3 regions of the Streptomyces sp. NBC_00385 genome follow, and region 1 is predicted to be linked to each of the others. Evidence: riboswitches for the same ligand, from Rfam matches in the RefSeq annotation. Region 1 holds a riboswitch; each other region holds the start of a gene.

Region 1 (4,423 bases):
GCGGGGTGTGGTTCACGTGACGACGGTATCGGGCGTCTGTCGGCGAGCGGCCGCCGTCGGTGTTCCGGACTTCGCTTCCGAGGTGCCCGGTCGGCTCCCTGTCGAACACCAGTAGCCGACATCCGCGCGCAGTTCTCCGGCATGCTCCACCGGCTTCGGCAAGGGCTGTCCTGGGTCGACATGCCTCTTACGTGGGGACCCGTCCATCCCATGCGGGAACGGCAACTCGTCTGGTGGAAGAAGGGTGCCTGGCCCGAGGTCATGGCGGTTCTGGGCGCGGACCGCAGGGGGGTAGAGGCATATCAGCGTCCGACTCCGCCGCAGCTCACGGTCACAGGAGTGCTCCGTGGCAGCCTGCTGTCAGTACGAAGCGAGGCTCCCAAGGTCAAAGGGGCGTCAGGAACCTTCCCGGAGGCTCCTTCCTTGCCCGGGTGAAACCAACCCGTCCCCGTCGTGCTCGCAGCCGCCGAACGGGACCCCGGGCGCATCGACGGGCCGGACACCCTGGACCTCGCGCGGCGTGACAACCAACACCTCGGTTACGGTCACGGAATCCACTACTGCCTGGGAGCGCCGCTCGCCCGGCTGGAGGGGCAGGCCGCGCTCGCCACGCTTCTGGAGCGCCTTCCTGGCCTGCGACTTGCGGGAGAACCTGCCGATTTGCGGTGGCGTGGCGGGCTCATCATGCGCGGACTGCGCACCCTGCCGGTGGAGTTCACGCCGGGGCCGGTGCGCGGTGAAGGTGACACTCTGTCAACTCTGTGACTTTCACGTGATCTCTGCTGCATCGACTTGTGACACACGTTCGAGTCCCGCTAGGTTCACCGTTCGACTCACCAGTCACTCGTCAGTCACACGGAAGGCATCCCCATGGGCTCCGCGAACGGCAGACACCGTCGCCCTCGGCAGGCACCCGCGATCATCGTCGCCGCAGGCGTGACCGGTTCGGCCATCGCCATCCCGCTGCTCGGCGCGGCAGGTGCGCACGCCGCCGACGCCTCGACCTGGGACCGCGTGGCCGAGTGCGAGAGCGGCGGCATGTGGAGCGCCGACCTCGGCAACGGCTACTACGGCGGCCTGCAGTTCTCGCAGGAGGTCTGGAAGTCGTACGGCGGCGAGTCGTACGCCGAGCGCGCCGACCTCGCCAGCCGCTCGCAGCAGATCGCCGTGGCGGAGAAGGTCCTGGAGGACCAGGGGCCGAAGGCATGGCCCAGCTGTGCGGTCATCTCCGGTCTCGTCGTGGACAGCGGCCTGCCGGGGGTGGACCCGGGCAGCACTCCGTCCGCCGACCCGACGGAGAGCGTGGATCCGTCCGCGAGCGCCGATCCGTCCGCGAGTACCGACCCGTCCGAGGGCGCGACCTCGTCGGACGACGCGTCGTCGGGGGCGAAGGCGCCGTCGGGCGACGCGAAGGACGACGCGAAGCCGGACGCGTCGGCCACGCCCTCCGCCACCCCCTCCACGACGCCCTCGGGTGATGCCTCGGGCGCCGAGAAGGGCACCTCGGGGCAGGAGAAGGGCGGCAAGCACCGCGGCACGCCGGCCCCCGAGGAGACCCGGGAGAGCGGCCGCAGTGGTGACCGGGACGCGGGGCGGCATGCTTCGCGTGGTGCCGGTGACGCACGCGACACCGGCGCCCCGGCTGCTGACGGTGCGTACACCGTCCGTGCGGGCGACAACCTGTGGGCGATTGCTGATGCACAGCAGCTGCCCGGCGGGTGGACGGCTCTGTACGAGGCCAACAAGGCCGAGGTGGGCTCCGACCCCGACCTCATCCTGCCTGGCCAGAGCCTCGATCTCGGCGTGAAGGCCGAATGAGCGCGGTCTGATGATCAGCTGAAAACACCCCAAATATTGGGGTAGTTAAGAGGCCTATGTCCCACTTTTGACCAAGTGAGACATGGGTCTCTTTGCGTGAACTGGCGTGTCTTGTCCGGGAGGTACCGCCGCATCCGTTCCCACCTGCGCAAACAGTGCTTCTTCGGGTGCAAGTAAGGGCTGTTTATCCGGTATGTCCATCTTTGGATATGAGGGTTGGTGTGTTTACGGTCGGAACCGCTCGCACCGCGGGCCCCGTCGATCGTCACGCCGAATCCTGCCGTCGGTCGAAGGGAACAGACGCGTAAAGCGCCGTAGGCAGGAGCGGGGGACCCAGGTAGGCGCCGGGCCCGATCGTCGCAAGACGCATCAGGACCGGCTTGGGGTGAAGTCGCGTGCTAGGACGTGCGACCGGGCAACTCACTTGGCCCGAACCCGACAGCTCACCTCGTAGGCGTCGGTGAGGAGAAGTCTCGATGCTGCTCAACAGCAAGGGCAACAAGCACCGTCGCCCGTCCAAGGCCGTCCGTATCGCCACGCTCGCCGGTGTCACCGGTGCCGCCATCGCCGTGCCCCTGATGGGTGCGACCGGCGCCTCCGCCGCCTCCGTCTCCACGTGGGACGCCGTCGCCCAGTGCGAGTCCGGCGGCAACTGGTCCATCAACACCGGCAACGGTTACTACGGTGGCCTGCAGTTCTCGCAGTCCAGCTGGGCGGCCGCAGGCGGCACCCAGTACGCGGCCCGTGCCGACCTGGCCACCAAGGCTCAGCAGATCGCCACCGCCGAGAAGCTCCTCGCCCTGCAGGGCCCGGGCGCCTGGGCCTGCGCCGGCGCCGGCAACCTGAGCAACGACGGTGTCGACCCGGGCGTCGACACCGGCTCCTCCGCCGCCAAGACCGAGACCGCCCCGAAGCAGGAGTCCGCGCCGGTCCAGAAGGCCGAGCCGAAGAAGGCCGAGCGCGCCGAGGCCCCCTCCACCAACCGCTCCGAGCGCTCGGCCGCCCCCAAGGCCGAGTCGAAGACCGTCACGACCCCGACCGGCAAGAAGGTCGAGAAGGGTGACGGCGAGTACAAGGTCGTCACCGGCGACTCCCTGAGCAAGATCGCCGCCGACCACGAGGTCGAGGGCGGCTGGGAGCAGCTCTTCAAGCTGAACAAGGACATCGTCACGGACGCCGACCTGATCTACCCCGGTCAGCAGCTGCACCTGACGAAGTAGTCGCGATCTCTCCTCGCTGATGACCCCGGCCGCCCCGGCCCGGTGCGCACCTTCCCCCCGTGCGTTCCGGTCCGGGGTGAGCCGGTTTCTGCGTTGATCGTTCAACTGTTGTAGTTACTAGCCAGTAAATTTCTGGCCTTTTGCCCCGCTGTGCCTGCCCTTGGGTCCTTTTTCGTCCCAGGGGACGGGCGGTCGGCCGGTTGGGGCGGCCGGGCCGGTTAGGCTCTTGTCGCAAGGCCAAAGCGACCCTGCACCACAAGCGTCACATCCCAGAAGGAGATGCCTCGTGCCGTCCATCGACGTCGTCGTAGCCAGGGAAATCCTCGACTCCCGCGGAAACCCCACGGTCGAGGTCGAGGTCGGCCTCGACGACGGCAGCACGGGCCGTGCTGCTGTTCCGTCCGGCGCCTCCACCGGCGCGTTCGAGGCCATTGAGCTTCGCGACGGCGACCCCAACCGCTACCACGGCAAGGGCGTCGAGAAGGCCGTCCTCGCCGTGATCGAGCAGATCGGCCCGGAGCTCGTCGGCTACGACGCGACCGAGCAGCGGCTGATCGACCAGGCGATGTTCGACCTGGACGCCACGGAGAACAAGGGCTCGCTCGGCGCCAACGCCATCCTCGGCGTCTCGCTCGCCGTGGCCCACGCCGCCTCCGAGGCCTCGGACCTGCCGCTGTTCCGCTACCTCGGTGGCCCGAACGCGCACCTGCTGCCCGTCCCGATGATGAACATCCTCAACGGTGGGTCGCACGCCGACTCCAACGTGGACATCCAGGAGTTCATGATCGCGCCGATCGGCGCGGAGTCCTTCTCCGAGGCCCTGCGCTGGGGCGCCGAGGTCTACCACACGCTGAAGAAGGTCCTGAAGACCAAGGGCCTGTCCACGGGTCTCGGTGACGAGGGCGGCTTCGCGCCGAACCTGGAGTCGAACCGCGCCGCCCTGGACCTCATCGTCGAGGCCATCAAGGAAGCCGGCTACGCCCCGGGCAAGGACATCGCGCTCGCGCTCGACGTCGCCGCCTCGGAGTTCTACAAGGACGGCAAGTACGAGTTCGAGGGCAAGTCCCGCTCGGCCGCCGAGATGACCGAGTACTACGAGGAGCTCGTCTCCGCGTACCCGCTGGTCTCCATCGAGGACCCGCTGTACGAGGACGACTGGGCCGGTTGGAAGGTCATCACCGACAAGATCGGCGCCAAGGTGCAGATCGTCGGCGACGACCTCTTCGTCACCAACCCGGAGCGGCTGTCCCGCGGCATCGAGGAGGGCTCGGCCAACGCCCTGCTCGTCAAGGTCAACCAGATCGGTTCGCTGACCGAGACCCTGGACGCCGTCGAGCTGGCCCAGCGCAACGGCTTCAAGTGCATGATGTCGCACCGTTCCGGCG
Region 2 (4,423 bases), 1.2 Mb from region 1:
CGGCCGCGAGCCCGGCGTCGGCTGCGGTGTCCTGGAGCTCGCCCTCGTACGTGTCGCGGGAGACGAGGTTGTAGTGGGGCTGCAGAGCCACGTAGCGGGCAAGCCCCTCGCGCTCGGAGAAGTCCAGCGAGGCGCGGAGCCGCTCCGGGCTGATGTTGGATGCGGCGATCTCGCGGACCTTGCCGTCCTTCACCAGCTGGTCGAGGGCGGTGATGATCTCCTCGACCGGGACCGTCTCGTCGTCGAAGTGCGTGTAGTAGAGATCGATGTGGTCGGTGCCGAGCCGGCGCAGCGACTCCTCGACAGCCGCCTTGATGGTGGTGGCGGAGAGCCCCTTGTAGGCAGGGTGTGAGCCGACCTTGGTGGCCACGACGATGTCGGAGCGGTTGCCGCGTGCGGCGAGCCACTTGCCGATGAGGGTCTCCGACTCGCCGCCCTCGTTGCCGGGGACCCAGGCCGAGTAGGCGTCGGCGGTGTCGATGAAGTTGCCGCCGGCCGCCGCGTACGCGTCGAGCACCGCGAAGGACTGCGCCTCGTCGGCGGTCCAGCCGAAGACGTTGCCCCCGAGGGCGAGCGGGAAGACCTGGAGGCTGGAGGAACCGAGCTTGCGGAGAGAAGTCATGGGTGGAACAACCACCTCCACGGGCTCCGCTATTCCGTGGCCTGTACATCTGAACCGGTGGACGCGGGGATGCGGAAGTGACGGAGACAGACCGGCAGCGGATGTGGAAGTGGCGGGGACAGACCGGCAGCCCTGACGTCGGGGGGTGAGCGTCAGGGCTGCCGGGGTTTCGTGGCCGGAGAACCGGCGTGAAGGGGGCGGTCTCGGACCGTCCTGAGGAAACGGTCCCCTCGGACCGTCCTCCGAAAGCGGCCCCCTCGGACCGTCCCGGGGAAACGGTCCCCTCGGACCGTTCCGCAGGAAGCGGTCTCAGACCGTCAGGCCCCGGGCCTGCAGCCAGGCCATCGGGTCGATGCCGGTGCCGTCCGGGGTGTGGACCTCCAGGTGGAGGTGCGGGCCCGTCACGTTGCCGGTCGCGCCGACGCGTCCGATGGTGTCGCCCGTCGTGACCTTCTGGCCGATGCTGACGTCGATCGAGGACTGGTGGCAGAACCACAGCTCCGTGCCGTCCTCCAACTCCAGGACCGTGCGGTAGCCGTAGGAACCGGAGTAGCCGGCCGACTTGACCGTGCCGGTGTGGATGGCCTTGATCGGGGTACCGGTCGGCGCCGCGAAGTCGAGGCCCGTGTGGTAGCCGGAGGACCACATCGATCCGGCCTCACCGAAGGTCGAGGTGATCGTGTACGAGGAGGTGGGGATGGCGTAGCTGGCGGCGAGCTTGGCGAGCCGCAGCGCCTCCGCCTTCTTCGCAGCCTCCTCCGCCGCCTTCTTCTTCTCGGCGGCGATCTTGGCCTCGGCCGCGTCCTGCTGCTTCTTCGCCTCGGCGGCGGCCTTCTCGGCGGCCGCCTTCTCCGCGGCCGCCTTGACCTCGGCGTCGGCGGCGTCCTGCTGCTGCTCGGCCTGCTGGAGGATGCGGGCGCGGAGTGCCTCACCGGCGTCCGTGGTTCCCTGCTCGGCCTCGGCGGTGGTGATACCGGCGGTCGTCAGCGGCGCGGAAGCGGTCTCGGCCGCAGCCTTCTCCGCAGCGGACTCCGACTCTCCCGAGAACAGTGCGCCGACGCCCGGGAGGGACTTGGCGTCGGGGAGATTGTCCGAGATGGAATCGGGAAGAGAGATGGAGACCGGCGGCTTGCTCTGGGCGGTGGCCATGCCACCCGCACCGACGGCCGCGATGACGCCGACACCGAGGACGGTGGAGCTGCGGGCCAGACCATTGCGCTGCTTGGCGACGCGGTGCTTGCCGCGCACGGGACGGATGGACTCCTCGGTGGGGTTCCATTCCTCCCAGGTCCTGTCGGGCCCGGCCTCGTCGGTGCGGAAGTCGTTTCCGAAGTCGCTGCCCCGATCGGTCCCGTAATCGGTCGCGTAGTCGGCCCCGCACTCCGTACCGAATGCGGTGGCGGGCCGGGTGGCGAAGTCATCGCCGTGCTCGGACCGGAACCGAGAGGGAGCTTCGGGGGCAGGCTTGTTGGACGCCACGGGGGCGCACTCCTTTCCTTCCTTCTCGCCTACCGGGTTAGCTGACGGGTTCGGAGCAGGAAGGTCTCCTACGGGTTCCTCCGTCTCACAAACAAGACAGAGATGCCCGATTCACCCCATGTAGGTGGTTCCCCGGTTCCCTTGCGGAATTCGGCGCTCGCGCACGGTGCCGCCACTGACGGCGGCTGGGACAACCGCGCTGCGTTATCGAACGTTAATAGACACCGGGGTCCGATTCCAAGCCGTTCCCACTGATCGTTCACGTCCTTGGCCTGGACTTTACGGGACACAACCGGGTGCAATCGGGCGAGTTGATCGCCCCTCGGTCATCACCCGGTTTCTGACGTTGCGTCAAATGTTATGCGGAGGGGTGCCCTTCGGTTACGGACGGTGGCATCGCCGTCCACTGCTCCCACCGCACCTTGACCGCGGGGACCCGGCTCAGCCGCCGCCGTCGCCCAGACCGACGATCTTCACGGTCCTGCGCCGGTCGGGCTGCCCCTCGGCGGGCCGCACGACCGCGAGCAGCGCCATGTCGTCCGTCGACTCGCCCCCCGTGTGCAGCCGCACGTCATCGGTCAGTGCGGAGAGGAGCTCCTCGGGCCCCGGGAAGATCCGTCCCCGCAGCCGCTCGGCAGGGTCGTAGAAGACGCCTTCGACGTTACGGGCCTCGGAGAGGCCGTCCGTATAGAGGAGGAGCGTCGCCCCGGCCGGCAGGTCCCACTCGTCGGCCCGGTCCGGCCACACCCCCAGGTCCATCCCCAGCGGCAGCGCCGGCACCGACGGACCGAGCACCTCCAGCTCCCCGTCCGTGTGCAGCAGCAGAGGCTCGGGGTGACCGCGGTTGACGATCCGCACCAGGCCCGACCCCGGCGGGACCTCGGCGAGCACGGCGGTGATGAACCCCTCGAACGCGTCCAGGCCACCACGCCGGTCCGACTCCCGCGCCAGCGCGCGCTCCAGCCGCAGCGCGACGCCCTCCAGCGTCTCCTCCTGCTCGGCCGCCTCCCGGAAGGCCCCGATGACCACCGCCACCGCCTCCACGGCATCCAGCCCCTTGCCGCGCACGTCCCCGACCACCAGCCGCACCCCCTGCGGGCTGTCCGCCACAGAGAACAGGTCGCCGCCGACGAACTCGTCCGCCTGCGCCGCCTCGTACCGCGCGGCCACCTGAAGCCCGCCGATCCGGTCCGACGGTGTCGGCAGCACCGCCCGCATGGCCGTCTCCGCGATGACGCGGGCGGAGGCAAGCTGCTCGTTGCTGCGCCGCACGACCCCGTTGATCACGACAGCCAGGACGGAGACGGTGAGGACGGTGAGCAGTTCGATGGAGGGCACGACCTGCAGCAGGGTGCCGCTGGACAGCCGCAGCACGGCGACGGCCAGCAGCGCGGCGACGCCGGTACGGACCGTGCTGGCCAGCGAGAAGAACGGCGCGGCGATCAGCGGGGCCGCCGCGAACAACGGAATGGCGGTGAACACGGGCGGGGTGAGACCGTCGAACAGCACGCCCCCGACGATCATCAGCGTGGGCAGCAACCTGACGAACCGGCGGGTCCGCACACCCCCGGCCCGCCTCGTCCGCCGCTTCTCCCGCTTCCCCACCTACTGCTCTCCTGCCCGGTGTGTCCACGGCCGCGGACGGTACCGCGCACCACCCCCAGGCTTCCCGGAGCAGGGTCGCGGGGCGACTCCTCGTCGGCCAATGGGGGTACGCGAACGCGATACGACCCCGCACCGGCCAACCCGGCGGGCCACGGACCGACGGGCCAGGGGCCCACGCCGTACAAACGAATCAGGCCCGGCACGCTGTATGCATGCCGGGCCTGATTCTTCAGTAGCGGGGACAGGATTTGAACCTGCGACCTCTGGGTTATGAGCCCAGCGAGCTACCGAGCTGCTCCACCCCGCGTCGGTAAACACAACTCTACGGCATGTTCGAGGCACTCATGACCACCCTCATGACCACCCGGCGTACACCCCGGCGCGCGCACCCCCACGGGCGACGCCCGGGCCCACAGCCCTGGCCCACAGCCCGACCCGCCCCGGACCTGCTGATCGGACCCTGATCGGACCTGTCGGCCGCCCTCAGGCCCGCCCTGTGCACCCCTACCCGCATTCGGCACCCGTTCCCCCAACCACACGGCTTGGAGGGCGAATCCACGTCGGCGAACCCGAACAAACCATCCCCGTGGCCGCCTTGACGGCGCACACCGGCAGCAGAGGACAGCCCGCCTCCCGTGGAGGGACTTCACCGGCCCGTCAACGTGTCGAAAACGAGAAGGTGTTGCAAGGAACACGTGTTCTGCCGCAAGGTAACTG
Region 3 (4,423 bases), 3.5 Mb from region 1:
CGCGACGGCGCCCTGCCCGAGATCATCGGCGGTCAGCTGCGCGAGGAGGTCCGCGAGGAGGTCCCGGCGCGTGCGCTGATGGCCGCCTACCGGCTGCCGCACGACGGCACCCGTGAGTGCGACGCCGCGGACCTCGCCCTGACCGTGCTGGGCGGTGGCGAGTCGTCCCGGCTGCACAACCGGCTGGTGCGCCGCGACCGGACGGCCGTCGCCGCCGGCTTCGGGCTGCTGCGCCTGGCGGGTGCGCCCTCGCTCGGCTGGCTGGACGTCAAGACGTCCGGCGGTGTCGAGGTGGCGCAGATCGAGACCGCGGTCGACGAGGAGCTGGCCCGGTTCGCCGAGGAAGGCCCCACGCCCGAGGAGATGGAGCGCGCTCAGGCGCAGTTGGAGCGCGAGTGGCTGGACCGCCTCGGTACCGTCGCGGGCCGCGCCGACGAACTGTGCCGGTTCGCCGTGCTGTTCGGTGACCCGCAGCTCGCCCTGACCGCCGTGCACCGGGTGCTCGACGTGACCGCCGAGGAGGTCAAGGCGGCCGCCAGGGCCCAGCTGCGGCCCGACAACCGGGCGGTGCTGGTGTACGAGCCGGTCGAGCCCGCCGAAGCCGCCGAAGAGGCGGATGCCGCCGCGACCGACACCGACGCGCACGAAGGAGCGGACAAGTGACCGACGCTGCCGCGACTGGAGTTTCGATGGAGTACCACCCGCAGCCCGCCCCCGGCGTGGCCAGGCCCTGGGCCTTCCCCGCGCCCGAGCGCGGCTCCCTGCCCAACGGCCTCACGGTCCTGCGCTGCCACCGTCCCGGCCAGCAGGTCGTCGCCGTCGAGATCTTCCTCGACGCCCCCCTGGACGCCGAGCCCGAAGGGCTGGACGGGGTCGCCACGATCATGTCCCGCGCCCTGTCCGAGGGCACCGACAAGCAGAGCGCCGAGGAGTTCGCCGCCGAGCTGGAGCGGTGCGGCGCCACGCTGGACGCCCACGCCGACCATCCCGGCGTCCGGGTCTCCCTGGAGGTTCCGGCCTCCCGGCTGGCCAAGGCGCTCGGCCTCGTCGCCGAGGCGCTGCGGGCTCCGGCCTTCGCCGACAGCGAGATCGAGCGTCTCGTGGGCAACCGGCTGGACGAGATCCCGCACGAGCAGGCCAACCCGGCCCGGCGTGCCGCCAAGCAGCTCTCCAAGGAGCTGTTCCCGGCCACGGCCCGTATGTCGCGTCCGCGCCAGGGCACCGAGGAGACCGTGGCCCGGATCGACTCCGCGGCCGTGCGCGCCTTCTACGACGCACACATCCGCCCGTCCACCGCGACCGCCGTGGTCGTGGGCGACCTGACCGGAATCGACCTGGACGCGCTGCTCGCCGACACCGTCGGTGACTGGTCGGGCAACACCGCGGAGCCGCGCCCCGTCCCGCCGATCACCGCCGACGACGCGGGCCGTGTGGTGATCGTGGACCGTCCCGGCGCGGTGCAGACGCAGTTGCTGATCGGCCGGATCGGCGCCGACCGGCACGACAGCGTCTGGGCGGCCCAGGTGCTCGGCACCTACTGCCTGGGCGGCACGCTCACCTCCCGGCTCGACCGGGTGCTGCGCGAGGAGAAGGGCTACACCTACGGCGTGCGGGCCTTCGCCCAGGTGCTGCGCTCGACGGCTCCGGACTCCGCCTCCGGGGCCACGGGCGCCGCCATGCTCGCCATCAGCGGTTCCGTGGACACCGAGTCCACCGGCCCGGCGCTGGAGGACCTGTGGAAGGTCCTGCGGACCCTGGCGGCCGAAGGGCTGACGGACGCCGAGCGCGAGACGGCCGTGCAGAACCTCGTGGGCGTCGCCCCGCTGAAGTTCGAGATGGCGGCCTCCGTCGCCGGTACCCTCGCCGACCAGGTCGAGCAGCATCTCCCGGACGACTACCAGGCGCAGCTCTACGCGCGCCTCGCCGACACCGGCACGGTGGAGGCGACGGCGGCCGTGGTCAACGCCTTCCCGGAGGACCGGCTGGTCACGGTTCTCGTCGGGGACGCCGCACAGATCGCCGACCCGGTCCGGGCCCTCGGCATCGGTGAGGTGTCGGTCGTGACCGGCTGAGCACACCGGTCATCTCGCCCCGTACCAGGGCGAACGGAAGAGTGACGCAAGGTCCCGGCGGAGCGGTCTCCGCCGGGACCTTCCTTTTGTCCGCTTTGGTGGAGAGGCTGCCTGTCTGCCCTGTGGGATGCGCTACAAAACGGCCTGTCCGTTTGGTGACGGGAAGTGCCCCCGCTTAGCGTCGGCTCCGCTGTCCGCCACTCGTATGCCGCATCCGTGACATACCGGGCAGTCATCGCCGAGTCCCCGTCAGGCGCGAGCCTGGGGAGCCGGGGACCCACGCAGTCCCTGGGGTGAATCGGGTGGCCGTGTCCCGCAGGGAACCGGTGATCCGTAGGAGACCTTCCTGCTCCGAACCCGTCAGCTAACCCGGTAGGCGAGAAGGAAGGAAAGGACCAGCCACTTCATGGCGTTCACCCGTGCCACCGGGAAGCATCGTGCCCCGGGCCGTCTGACGCGCAGCGGCGCGAAGGCCGTCGGCATCGCGACCCTGGCCACCACCGGCGTCATCGGAGGACTGGCCTCCCCGGCCCTCGCCGCGGACACCGGGGCCCCCGCCGCCGGCGACACCGGCCTCACCCAGGTCATCGCCATCGAGAACGTCCTCGCCGAGCGGATCGACGCCCAGGCGGACGCGCAGCAGCACCAGGCCGACGTCGCCGAGAAGAAGGCCGAGGCAGCCAACGCCGCCGCGAAGAAGAAGGCCGAGGCCAGGAAGAAGGCCGAAGCCAAGGCTGCCGCGAAGGCCGAGGCCGCCGCGAAGGCGAAGGCCGCCCGGGCCGAGAAGGCCCGCGAGAGCGCCGCCCGCGCCGCCCGTTCCGCCGAGCGCACCCGGCTCGGCTCCTTCCAGCTCCCCGTCGCCGGTTCGTACGTGAGCACCGGCTACAAGTCCAGCGGCTCCATGTGGTCCTCCGGCAGCCACTCCGGCATCGACTTCCACGCCGCTTCCGGCAGCTCCGTCGTCGCCGTCGGCGCCGGTACGGTCGTCGAGGCCGGCTGGGGCGGGGCGTACGGCAACAACATCGTGCTGCGGATGACGGACGGCACGTACACCCAGTACGGCCACCTCTCCTCGATCGGCGTGTCCGTCGGCCAGAGCGTCGGTGCCGGCCAGCAGATCGGCCTCTCCGGCTCCACCGGCAACTCGACCGGCCCGCACCTCCACTTCGAGGCCCGCACCACGCCCTCGTACGGCTCCGACATGGACCCGGTCGCCTACCTGCGCGCCCACGGCGTCTCCGTCTGACCGGCCGACGACCCCTCGCTCAAGGCCCCGGCACCACGCCGGGGCCTTCGCCGTGTCCCGTGCCGCGGCGGTCCGCGGTGGTCGTTCCGGAACGGCCCGGTGACCAAAAGATATTCATGAATTTCCACCCGCCGTCGGAAATGCGACCGCATTGCAATAGAGTCGCAGGACAGGCGTCGATCGGCCGCGTTTCGCGGGGATTAAGGCGGAGGTTCGGACATGCGCATTCCGGCGCATTCGGTATGCACGGCAATCCGTGAAGACATCGTCTCAGGTGTCTTCGAACGCGGCAGCCGACTCACCGAGGAGGTGCTCGCACGGCGTTACGGGGTCTCCCGGGTGCCGGTACGGGAAGCGCTGCGCACCCTGGAGTCCGAAGGGTTCGTGGTCACCCGCAGGCACGCCGGAGCCTGCGTGGCCGAGCCCACCGAGCAGGAGGCCGCCGACCTCCTGGAGGTCCGGATGCTGCTGGAGCCGCTCGGTGCGGCCCGCGCCGCCCACCGCCGCTCGGACGCGCACCTCAAGGTGCTGCGCGGCCTGGTCAGGCTCGGCCAGGAGCGCGCCCGGCGGGGCGAGGGCGAGGACCTGCGCTCCCTGGGCGGCTGGTTCCACGAGACGCTCGCGCAGGCCTCCGGCAGCCCCGGCCTGATCGCGCTGCTCACCCAGCTACGGCACAAGACCACCTGGATGTACGCGATCGATTCCCCGGCCCGTCCGGCCGATTCCTGGGCCGAGCACGGAGCCATCGTGGACGCCGTGGCACGAGGGGACGCGGAGAGGGCACGGGCGCTGACCGCCCAGCACGCCGAGCGGGCCGCCGGCGCGTACCGGCTGCGCAGCCCCGGCCGGACGGAGTCCGCCGTGGCCCGGACCGGCCGGGTGAGGACTTCGCAACATGCCGTAAACACCCCGAGCGGCCGTCATTAACAAGTGCGCCGTATACAAAGAGTGGGCATTTCGAGGGGCTTTCTTTCTGCTGCCCAATTCGCCCCCGCCGAGCCATTCGGCGACCCGCGACTTTTGCCTGAACGAAAGCGCTGAACGAGGGCGCTGAACGAAAGAGCCGCGGCACCCGGTCGGGGGTGTCGCGGCTCTTTCGCGGGAA

The links. A riboswitch is a leader RNA that binds a small molecule or an ion and turns the genes downstream of it on or off. The one in region 1 is predicted to bind cyclic di-AMP.
Region 2: it holds a riboswitch for cyclic di-AMP, as region 1 does, so the genes downstream of both, OG959_RS17640 (M23 family metallopeptidase) here and OG959_RS23490 (transglycosylase family protein) in region 1, are expected to answer to the same signal.
Region 3: it holds a riboswitch for cyclic di-AMP, as region 1 does, so the genes downstream of both, OG959_RS07555 (M23 family metallopeptidase) here and OG959_RS23490 (transglycosylase family protein) in region 1, are expected to answer to the same signal.

Annotation. Positions count from the first base shown of each region.
Region 1 covers NZ_CP107951.1:5,249,954-5,254,376, forward strand. Annotated here, with positions in the region: gene OG959_RS23475 (cytochrome P450 family protein) at 1-16, opposite strand, end outside; partial or broken gene OG959_RS23480 (cytochrome P450) at 442-765, shown strand; gene OG959_RS23485 (transglycosylase family protein) at 871-1,818, shown strand; cyclic di-AMP (ydaO/yuaA leader) riboswitch at 2,119-2,290, shown strand; gene OG959_RS23490 (transglycosylase family protein) at 2,295-3,038, shown strand; gene eno (phosphopyruvate hydratase) at 3,325-4,423, shown strand, end outside.
Region 2 covers NZ_CP107951.1:4,002,399-4,006,821, forward strand. Annotated here, with positions in the region: gene OG959_RS17635 (aldo/keto reductase) at 1-622, opposite strand, end outside; gene OG959_RS17640 (M23 family metallopeptidase) at 932-2,101, opposite strand; cyclic di-AMP (ydaO/yuaA leader) riboswitch at 2,113-2,267, opposite strand; gene OG959_RS17645 (PP2C family protein-serine/threonine phosphatase) at 2,543-3,706, opposite strand; tRNA gene OG959_RS17650 (tRNA-Met) at 3,940-4,013, opposite strand.
Region 3 covers NZ_CP107951.1:1,733,250-1,737,672, reverse strand. Annotated here, with positions in the region: gene OG959_RS07565 (M16 family metallopeptidase) at 1-663, shown strand, start outside; gene OG959_RS07560 (M16 family metallopeptidase) at 690-2,072, shown strand; cyclic di-AMP (ydaO/yuaA leader) riboswitch at 2,299-2,465, shown strand; gene OG959_RS07555 (M23 family metallopeptidase) at 2,479-3,318, shown strand; gene OG959_RS07550 (GntR family transcriptional regulator) at 3,538-4,245, shown strand.